One region of the Thioalkalivibrio sp. ALM2T genome, then DNA from elsewhere that is predicted to be linked to it. Evidence: predicted binding sites of a transcription regulator. Region 1 holds the regulator's gene; the other holds the start of a gene.

Region 1 (4,415 bases):
AGATCGCCCACGCGCGCGCGCAGACCCAGGCGGCGATAGATTTCGATCTGCTCCGCGGCGGCAGCCAGGCTGGCATCGCCGGTCATCTCGCGCACCGCGACCGCCACGGCCTCGGGGGCGATATCCACTTCGTGCAGAAGGACTTGGGCTGCCTTGCGCCGACGCATGTCCGGGGTCATCTCTCCCATCGCCAGGTCGCGGGTGACGAACAGCAGATCCGGCAGCAAGTCGATGGTGTTGCGCAGCTGATCGCGCGAGCGCTCCTGGCGCTTGCCCCGTGTGGCATCCGCGACGAAGCGCGCGACCAGGCCGATGACCCCGAACAGCAGGGTGTAAACGGCAAAGAAGATGAAGTTCTGTGCCGGGGCGGCGTGGCCAAAACCGAGGAAGTAGCCGCCCTGCATCGCCAGGAACGTGACCGGCCCGGCGGCCCACAGCAACTGCAGGAAGTTCAGCGACCAGGGTACGCGCCGTGCGGTGGCAGCCACCTCGGTAATGCGGCTGCGCCCGGCCGCCTCGATCAGGACGTGCTCCTGTGACGGTCCGGTCGCCTCCGGCGCGTCCTGGCCCTGCTGCTCCCTGCGTTTGCGAATCCGACCGAACACCCGCCCTGCTCCAGAACGTGTCAACGCACCCGACGTGGGTACGGAGTGACCCTTAGTGTAGGGAAAGCGGGTTCAGTTCGCGCGGTTGGCGCACGCAGCGCGGGTGCGGTCAGGCCGCGTCGCTACGCCCGCCCCGGGCCTCCCCGGGCGGTGTGGAGATCACTTCGGGGGCATCGTCCCGATAGAGGTAATCGCGGGTCAGCGGCACCGCATCCTGCTGCTTGGCCATCTGCACGTGGAAGACCACCTGATCCCACCAGCGGAAGGTGCCCTCACAGCTGGCCAGGTAGAACTCCCACATGCGGCAGAAACGCTCATCGAAGCGTTCGACGGCCTCGGCCCGCACCTTCTGGAAGCGGCGATACCACTCGGCCAGAGTCTCGGCGTAATGCAGGCGCCAGAACTCGATATCGGTGGTGTACAGCGGCGTGGGCTCCAGCGCGCCCATCACCTCGGACAGGGCCGGCGTATACCCGCCCGGGAAGATGTACTTGCTCAACCACGGGTTGGAGGTGCCAGGCGGCTCCTGGCGCCCGATGGTGTGCAGCACCGCGATGCCTTCCGGCTTCAGCAGATCATGCACGCGCCGGAAGAACGTCTCGTAGTTGGGCGTGCCCACATGCTCGAACATGCCGACGCTGACGATGCGGTCGTACTGGTCGTCGTGTTCGCGGTAGTCCTGATAGAGGAATCGCACCCGATCCTCGAGCCCCCGACGCTTGGTCTCGTCACGGGCAACCCGCAGCTGCTCCTTCGACAGCGTCACACCGTCTACCTGCACGTCGGCATGCTCGGCGAGATGGAAGGCCAGACCGCCCCAGCCGCAACCGATGTCGAGCACGCGCATCCCCGGCTCCAGCATCAGCTTCTTGCGCAGCATCGCGCACTTGGCCTGCTGCGCCTCTTCCAGCGTCATATCCGGGCGCTCGAAATAGGCGCAGCTGTAGAACATGCCCTCGTCCAGGAACTGACGATAAAGCCACTCATCGACGTCGTAGTGATGGGCGATGTTCTGGTAGCAGCGTGCCACCTTGTTGCCCTGCTCGATCAGGGCCCGCAACATGCGCACTGCGGGGTTAACCCGCTGCTTGAACATCGGCGCGAAGTTGCGCATGGCCACGTCGAGGAACACCTGCAGGCCCTCGGGGCCGGGCGACCACAGGCCATCCATGTAGGTCTCGCCCAGCTGGAAGCCCGGGTCGCGCCCAATCTTGCGTAACGCCGCCTTGTCATGCACCTGCATGGTGACTTCCGGAGCGCCGTTCCCGAAACGCTGCTCACGGCCATCCGGATGCCGCAGCACGAAGGTCCCGTAGCGTATGTATTGCTCCAGTAACCGCTCGATCATCGCTACACCTGTCCTTGTTCTGACGGTCGGGTCTCTCAGCCCCCACGCGTAATGCCGACCCTGACCATGCCGCAGATTTTAGACTCAGTCTAATTACCGATGGCCCACATTGTCCACGCAGCCGTCGGAGGGAGGGGACCCCGACTCATCTCGGGGCGCGGCCCCCTGCCCGACGGCAAAACCTTCTGTAATCGCCTACAACTCTTGGGGACAGTACCGCATTCCCGCCCCCGATGGCATACCCCGAAAATCGCTTTCCCCAACGTCGAAAAAACGGCTACCCTGCACCCATGACGCTACGACCCACCCAAGCCTGCCAGCACTGCACCCTCCGCCAGCTCTGCCTGCCTATGGGCCTGCCCCAGGATGAACTCTGGCAACTCGACCAAATCGTCCAGCAACGCCGGCCGATCGCCAAGGGTGCTCCCCTCTTCACCATGGGGACCAAGTTCGAAGCGCTGTACGCGGTCCGCACCGGGGCACTGAAAACGGTGCTGATCTCGGATGACGGGACCGAACAGATCACCGGTTTCGCGCTGGCCGGAGACCTCCTGGGGCTGGACGCGATCCATTCCGGCAAGCACCCGGTCAGTGCCATTGCACTGGAGTCCACCAGCGTCTGCGCCGTGCCCTACGGCCATGTCGACGACCTCGCCGGCCGCCTGCCGACCTTCCGCCAGCACATGATGAGCGTGATGAGCCAGGAACTGGCCCAGGACGAAAGCCTGCACGCCTTGCTCGGCCAACGTACCGCGGAGCAGCGTCTGGCGACCTTCCTGATCGCCCTGTCGGAGCGTCATCGCGCCCGCGGCCTGTCCCCCGAACGGTTCTACCTGCCCATGTCACGGGCAGACATCGCCAACCACCTGGGCCTGACCCAGGAAACCATCAGCCGGCTGTTTACTCAGCTGCGCAACCAGGGCGTAATCAACCTGCACACCCGGGACCTGGAGATCCTCCAGCCCGACGGCCTGCGCAACACGGCCGGGGTCACCTTCACTTCCGCCGCGAGCAGTGCCTGAAGCCGGGGTCACCCCGGAGCCGGCCACGGACTTCGACGCCTTCTGGGCAGTCGCCGACGCACTGTGGGTCGATGCCACCACTCGCGAACGTCTGATGCGCTGGCAGGACGAATATGGCGTGGACGTGATGCTGGCGTTGTTTGCCCTGTGGTACCCGCAGCCCCTCAGACCCTCGCAATGGCGCGTACTGCGGCAAACGGCCCGGCGCTGGCAGTCATCCTCCACCGAACGCCTCCGCGCACTGCGCCGGCGGCTCCACACCCCCGAGCGCACCGCGCTCTACCGCGCGGTGCTGGCACTGGAGCTTCAAAGCGAGCGGCTCGCCGGCCTGCAACTGCTCGCGGAGGCCGGGCGCCTGGCGCCGCAGACCACCCCTACATTCACCATCGACCGCCAGCGCCGATTGCACACCCTGTTCCCCGATCTGCCGGACGCCGAGATCCGCGACGGATTGCGCGAGTTCATGGCCGCCTGAACAGCACGTGGTGCACGCAAGGCCGCATTCCGGCTATCCTCCCCGCACATTGACCGAACACGGCAGGATTCATGTCGGATGATCTGCGCAGTCAGCTCCTGAAAACGGGGCTGGTCGACGAAAAACAGGTTCGCCAGGCCAAGTCGCAAAAGCACAAGGCCCAGAAAGGGAACGCGAAGAAGAAGAAGGACCGCAACACGGGTCCGGAACCGGGCGTGGCCGAGGCGCGCAAGGCCGAACAGGCCGAGCGTTCGCGACAGAAGAACCGCGAACAGCAGGAACGTACCGAACGCCGGGCACGCCACGCGCAAATCCGCGAACTGGTCAGCACCCACCTGGCGCCGATTCCCACCGGCGATGCCGCGCTGGATTATCACTTCCAGCAGGGCGGGCAGATCCGCCACCTCCCGGTGACCGCCGACCTGCAAAAGCGCCTGGCCGACGGCCGCGCCGCGCTTGCCGGCCTGGATGTGCGCCCGGAAAAGGGGTTCCGGGTCATCCCGCGCGAGACCGCCGACCGCATCCGCGAGCGCGATCCGGAATGGCCACTGGTCATCCCCGCCGAGGACGAAACCGGATCGGAACCTGCCCCGGACGACCCATACAAGGACTACGTCGTACCCGACGACCTCATGTGGTGACCGCAGGGGAACCCCCGCAGGCCAGCGATCCAATCAGTCCGTTGCGCGCTTCACGTCCGCGGCGGGCATGCCGCTTTGCTGCGGGCGCCGCGCCTCGTCACTGGACATGTCCTGCGGCGTGATCCCGCCCTGCTCCAGGCCCTGGGCGGGGCCGGCCGACTCCTCCGGCTCGCCGCTGCCACAGCCTAGCGCCAGCAGACCCACGGCCGTCAGACCGATCACCAGGGGGGCGGCTCGCTGAATCTCTCGCATCATCTTCACTCTTGATCCATGTGTACTCGAAGCCTGCAAACTCTGCGGCGGGCGCGCAACATCGAGTGTAAC
Region 2 (4,415 bases), on a different contig from region 1:
CTGGAGGGGCGGCCAGGATCACGCCGCGCGCCGGGCTCGCCACGCCCTGGCGGTCGCGCAGGCGGTAGGGGGCGGCGTCGTGGGTCGTGCTGCGCTCAATGGCGGTGATGCGGCGGCCGAGATCCACTCTGGCGCCACGCTCCCGGAGTTCCTGTACGGCCGGTTCCGGGAACAGCTCGCCGAGGGGCCGCGCGGGGACGAGAAGGCGCGCGGCTTCCGGGCCATGGTTGAGTGCCAGGCGCAGGACGTTCTGGAAGATGCGGGCCGAGGCGGTTCGGGTCGGGGTGTTCATCACCGCCAGGCACAACGGGTCCCACAGGCTGCGGATGAGGGCGTCGGGTTGACGGCGCTGGCGTAGCCAGTCGAGGACGGGGAGATCGTCGCGCAGGGGCCGGTGCAACATGGCGGCGGCGCCGGACAGGGCACGCAGGCGTGTACCAAGGGAGTGCTTCGCAAGCGCCCGGTAAAGGGCGGCGGCCAGGGCGGGCAACCGGGGCGTGCGCGGTTCCAGTAGCAACGCCGGGGTCTGCGGACGGCCGGTGGGCTCGAACATGCGCAGGCCGAAGGGCAGGGCATGGAACGCCTGCTCGGGGTCGATGCCGACCGAACGGATCTGCTGCAGGGTCTGCTGGCAGGCCCCGACCAGGATGTGCTGACCGTTGTCGAGCGGCGTTGCGTCCAGGTCGAGGTTGCGGGCACGGCCACCGGGGGTCTTGCCGGCCTCGATCAGGTGCACGGGGTGCCCGGCGCGTGCAAGCGCCAGCGCAGCGGTCAGGCCGGCCCAGCCCGCGCCGACCACGACCGCCGGGGCCGGGGGGGAGCTGGAGGTCATGGCATTAGGCTGCGCGTCGGCGTTGTTCGCGCTTCAGGCGGCGCGCGGTGCGCCACGCGATCCACAGCTTGCGGATCGGGGTCAGGCGTACGCGGTGTTCCAGCACGCGATAGCCATCGTCCGCGATCTCGTCGAGCAGGGTGCGGTAGATGGCCGCCATGATCAGGCCGGGGCGCTGGGCGTAGCGGTCGGCGTCCGGGAGGTGTTCCTCGGCGCGTTCGTAGTAGCGTCGCGCCCGTTCCGCCTGCTCCGCGAACAGGGCGCGGTGGCGGTCGTCGGTGATGTTGATCTGGAATTCCTCCGGCTTGACCCCGTGCTTGCTGAGCTCGTCCATGGGGATGTACACGCGGCCGCGCATGGCGTCCTCGTGCACGTCGCGCAGGATGTTGGTGAGCTGCAACGCCATGCCGAGGTCGTGGGCGTACTTGAGAGTGCGCCGATCGGTGTAGCCGAAGATGTGAGCGGACAGGATGCCCACGACGCTGGCCGCGCGGTAGCAGTACAGCGACAGCGTGGTGAAGTCCGGGTAGCTGTCGTAGTCCAGGTCCATCTGCATGCCGTCGATGATTTCGTCGAAGTACTCGCGCCCGAGGTCGAAGGCGGCGATGTGCGGCTGCAGTGCCTGGGTGATGGGGTGGCGGGGTTCGCCGGCGAACAGGCGTTCGATCTCCTGGCGCCACCAGTCGAGCTTGGTGCGCGCAATGCTCTCCTCGCTGACCTCGTCGACGATGTCGTCGACTTCCCGGCAGAAGGCGTACAGCGCCGTGATGGCGCGACGGCGATCCGGTTCCAGAAAGCGGAACGCGTAGTAGAAGCTGGAGCCGCTTTGCGCGGCCTTCTCCTCGCAATACTCGTCGGGGGACATGCGCTCTCGCGTGGCGGGTGTCGAACAGGGAGGAGAAGGCTAGCACAGTCAGCACAGAGGGCGGGAGAGGGCGCCCTGAAGGCGGATTGTTGACCTGTATCAAGCTCGGGCCCGGCGTGCGTCCGTAGTCTGCAGAACCAAGGTCGCGAGTGCGCGGCGACGGCTGTGGAGCTGCCAATGGAACAACGCCTGGTGTTTGACCCCGATATCTTGCGCCGCTACGACGTGAGCGGGCCGCGGTACACGTCGTATCCCACCGCGCCACAGTTTCACGAGGGCTTTGACGACCGCGCCTATGCCGAGGCGGCGCAGGCCACCAACGGGGCGGACCCGGCGCGGCCGCTGTCGCTGTATGTGCATGTGCCGTTCTGCGACACGGTGTGCTTCTACTGTGCCTGCAACAAGGTCATCACTGGAAATTACCAGCGCGCCCAACGCTACCTGCAGTATCTGGAGCGCGAGGCTGAACTGCAGGGCGAGCTGTTCGACCGGGAGCGAACCGTCGGGCAGCTGCACTTCGGGGGTGGCACGCCGACCTATCTTGGTGATGAAGACCTGCGCCGGGTGATGGCGACGCTGGGGAGGCACTTCCGCCTGGACGAAAGTGAGGCGCGCGAGTTCTCCATCGAGATTGATCCGCGCGCGGTGCGGCCCGGGACCATCCCGCTGCTGGGCGAGCTGGGTTTTAACCGGATCAGCCTCGGGGTGCAGGACTTCGACCCGGACGTGCAGCGGGCGGTGAACCGCATCCAGCCTTTCGAGGTGACCGCGCGGGCGGTGGAGCAGGCGCGGGCCAACGGCTTCGAATCCACCAACCTGGACCTGATCTACGGCCTTCCCTTGCAGACGGTGGAGAGCTATACCGCCACTCTGGAACGCGCGCTGGAGCTGCGCCCGGAGCGCCTGGCGATTTACAACTACGCGCACCTGCCGCAGATGTTCAAGACTCAGCGCCAGATCCGCGAGGCCGATCTGCCGGATGCCGCGGAGAAGCTGGCGATCCTCGAGACCACCATCGCTCGCCTGACCGATGCCGGCTATGTCTACATCGGCATGGATCACTTCGCCCTGCCGGACGACGAACTGGCCACGGCCCAGCGCGCCGGGACGCTGCAGCGCAATTTCCAGGGCTACTCCACACGGGCGGAGTACGACCTGGTGGCACTGGGGCCGACGGCCATCGGCAAGGTCGGGGCCACCTACAGCCAGAACCTGCGCGAACTGGATGCCTATTACGCGCGGCTGGATGCCGGGCGCCTGCCGGTGTTTCGCGGACTCGAACTGAGTGCCGACGATCGGCTGCGGCGGGACGTCATCACCGACCTGATGTGCCATTCGCGCATCGATTTTGCCGCCATAGAGGCGCGCCACGGGATCGTTTTTGGCGAGGTCTTTGGGGATGCGCTGGAGCGGCTGCGGGGCATGGAGGCCGACGGCCTGGTGCGGATTGGCGCGGAGCGCCTGGAGATCCTGCCGCGCGGGCGCCTGCTGCTGCGCAACGTCGCCATGGCCTTCGACGCCTACCTGAAGACGGAGAGCGCGCAGCGCTACAGCAAGGTAGTGTGAGCGGCTTGACGGCGATCCGTTCTCGGCGGAAGCTTTGAACAATAGCAACCGGTAACAGGGACGTTCCGGTGAAGACGACACGTTACTTCGAGACTGTACGCGAGAGGCCGGATCGGCGAATGATCCGGGATCACTGGATCAGTAGTGCAATCGACCAACCGTTGTGCGAAGAAGTCCAAGGCGATGGGCGTATCCGCAGATGGGCTCGTGTCGAGGAGGCTGAAGGACGCTACCTTCGCGTTGTTCTGCTGCCGGATGGAGAAACCGTTCACAACGCCTTTTTCGATCGAGGGTTCCAGCCATGAAACTCCAGTACTTCGGGGATACGGATACGCTTTATATCGAATTCCGAGGCGATAGCGTGGCCGAAACCCGCTCGCTTGACGAGAACACTACCCTGGATGTCGATGCCAGTGGTGGTGTTTGCGCCATTACCTTTGAGCACGCAAGCGAACGAACTGACCTCCAGCACCTTACGGTCGAGGGCATTGCCGCTTGATGCCTTTGAAGCCCTCAGCTTAACCAGGGGTTCTCGGCGGCTCGATCCCTACGGTCTTCGGCGGCGCGGGCGGAGGCTGTGGCTCAGGATGATCCAGGCGTCACGGCTGCGCAGGCGCGGGCGGGCGAAGACGTCATCCTGCTGGCGCAGCCGCCAGAGGATGCGTGCCCCGCCGTTGATGATTGCCCGGATCTCCAGACCCATGCGCCCGCGCAGCAGGCCGCCCAGCGGCGCCCCGGCGCGCAGCAGCCGGTCAGCGCGGGCGTATTGAAACTGCATCAGGTTGCGCAGCTGAAAGGTCGTTTGCCCGGTAGCCAGCATCGCTTCGGTCACGCCGTACTGGTCCATCTCTTCCTGCGGCAGGTAGATGCGGTTGTTCTCGCGCAGGTCCTGCTGCAGGTCCTGATAGAAGTTGATCAGCTGCAGCGCCGAGCAGATGGCGTCTGAGTACCCCAGCATCTCGTCGGTCGGGTTGCCGTTCAGGTGCAGCATCAGCCGGCCAACCGGGTTGGCCGAGCGGCGGCAGTAGTCCATGACCTCGCCGAAGGTCGCATAGCGGGTCTGTTCCAGATCCTGCAGGAAGGCGTCAATCAGGTCGGAGAACGGCGCGGCCGGGAGGTCGAAGCGTGCACGGGCGTCGGCAAGGGCAATCC

What was found. Region 1 encodes FNR, which switches genes on or off when oxygen is low (the NO sensors DNR and NnrR bind a similar motif). Its sites were predicted from a motif close to TTGATNTANATCAA; they were not measured.
Region 2: a site for FNR is predicted at 1,787-1,800, ahead of hemN (oxygen-independent coproporphyrinogen III oxidase). Genes of this name have one in related genera too.

The regions. Positions count from the first base shown of each region.
Region 1 covers NZ_KB906558.1:29,289-33,703, forward strand. The annotation lists gene F816_RS0104795 (hypothetical protein) at 1-605, opposite strand, end outside; gene F816_RS0104800 (cyclopropane-fatty-acyl-phospholipid synthase family protein) at 715-1,953, opposite strand; gene fnr (fumarate/nitrate reduction transcriptional regulator Fnr) at 2,244-2,975, shown strand; gene F816_RS0104810 (DUF2390 domain-containing protein) at 2,968-3,450, shown strand; gene F816_RS0104815 (DUF2058 domain-containing protein) at 3,522-4,091, shown strand; gene F816_RS0104825 (hypothetical protein) at 4,125-4,343, opposite strand.
Region 2 covers NZ_KB906556.1:349,929-354,343, reverse strand. The annotation lists gene hpnE (hydroxysqualene dehydroxylase HpnE) at 1-832, opposite strand, end outside; gene hpnD (presqualene diphosphate synthase HpnD) at 837-1,697, opposite strand; gene hemN (oxygen-independent coproporphyrinogen III oxidase) at 1,875-3,263, shown strand; gene F816_RS0101590 (DUF2283 domain-containing protein) at 3,565-3,762, shown strand; gene hpnC (squalene synthase HpnC) at 3,811-4,415, opposite strand, start outside.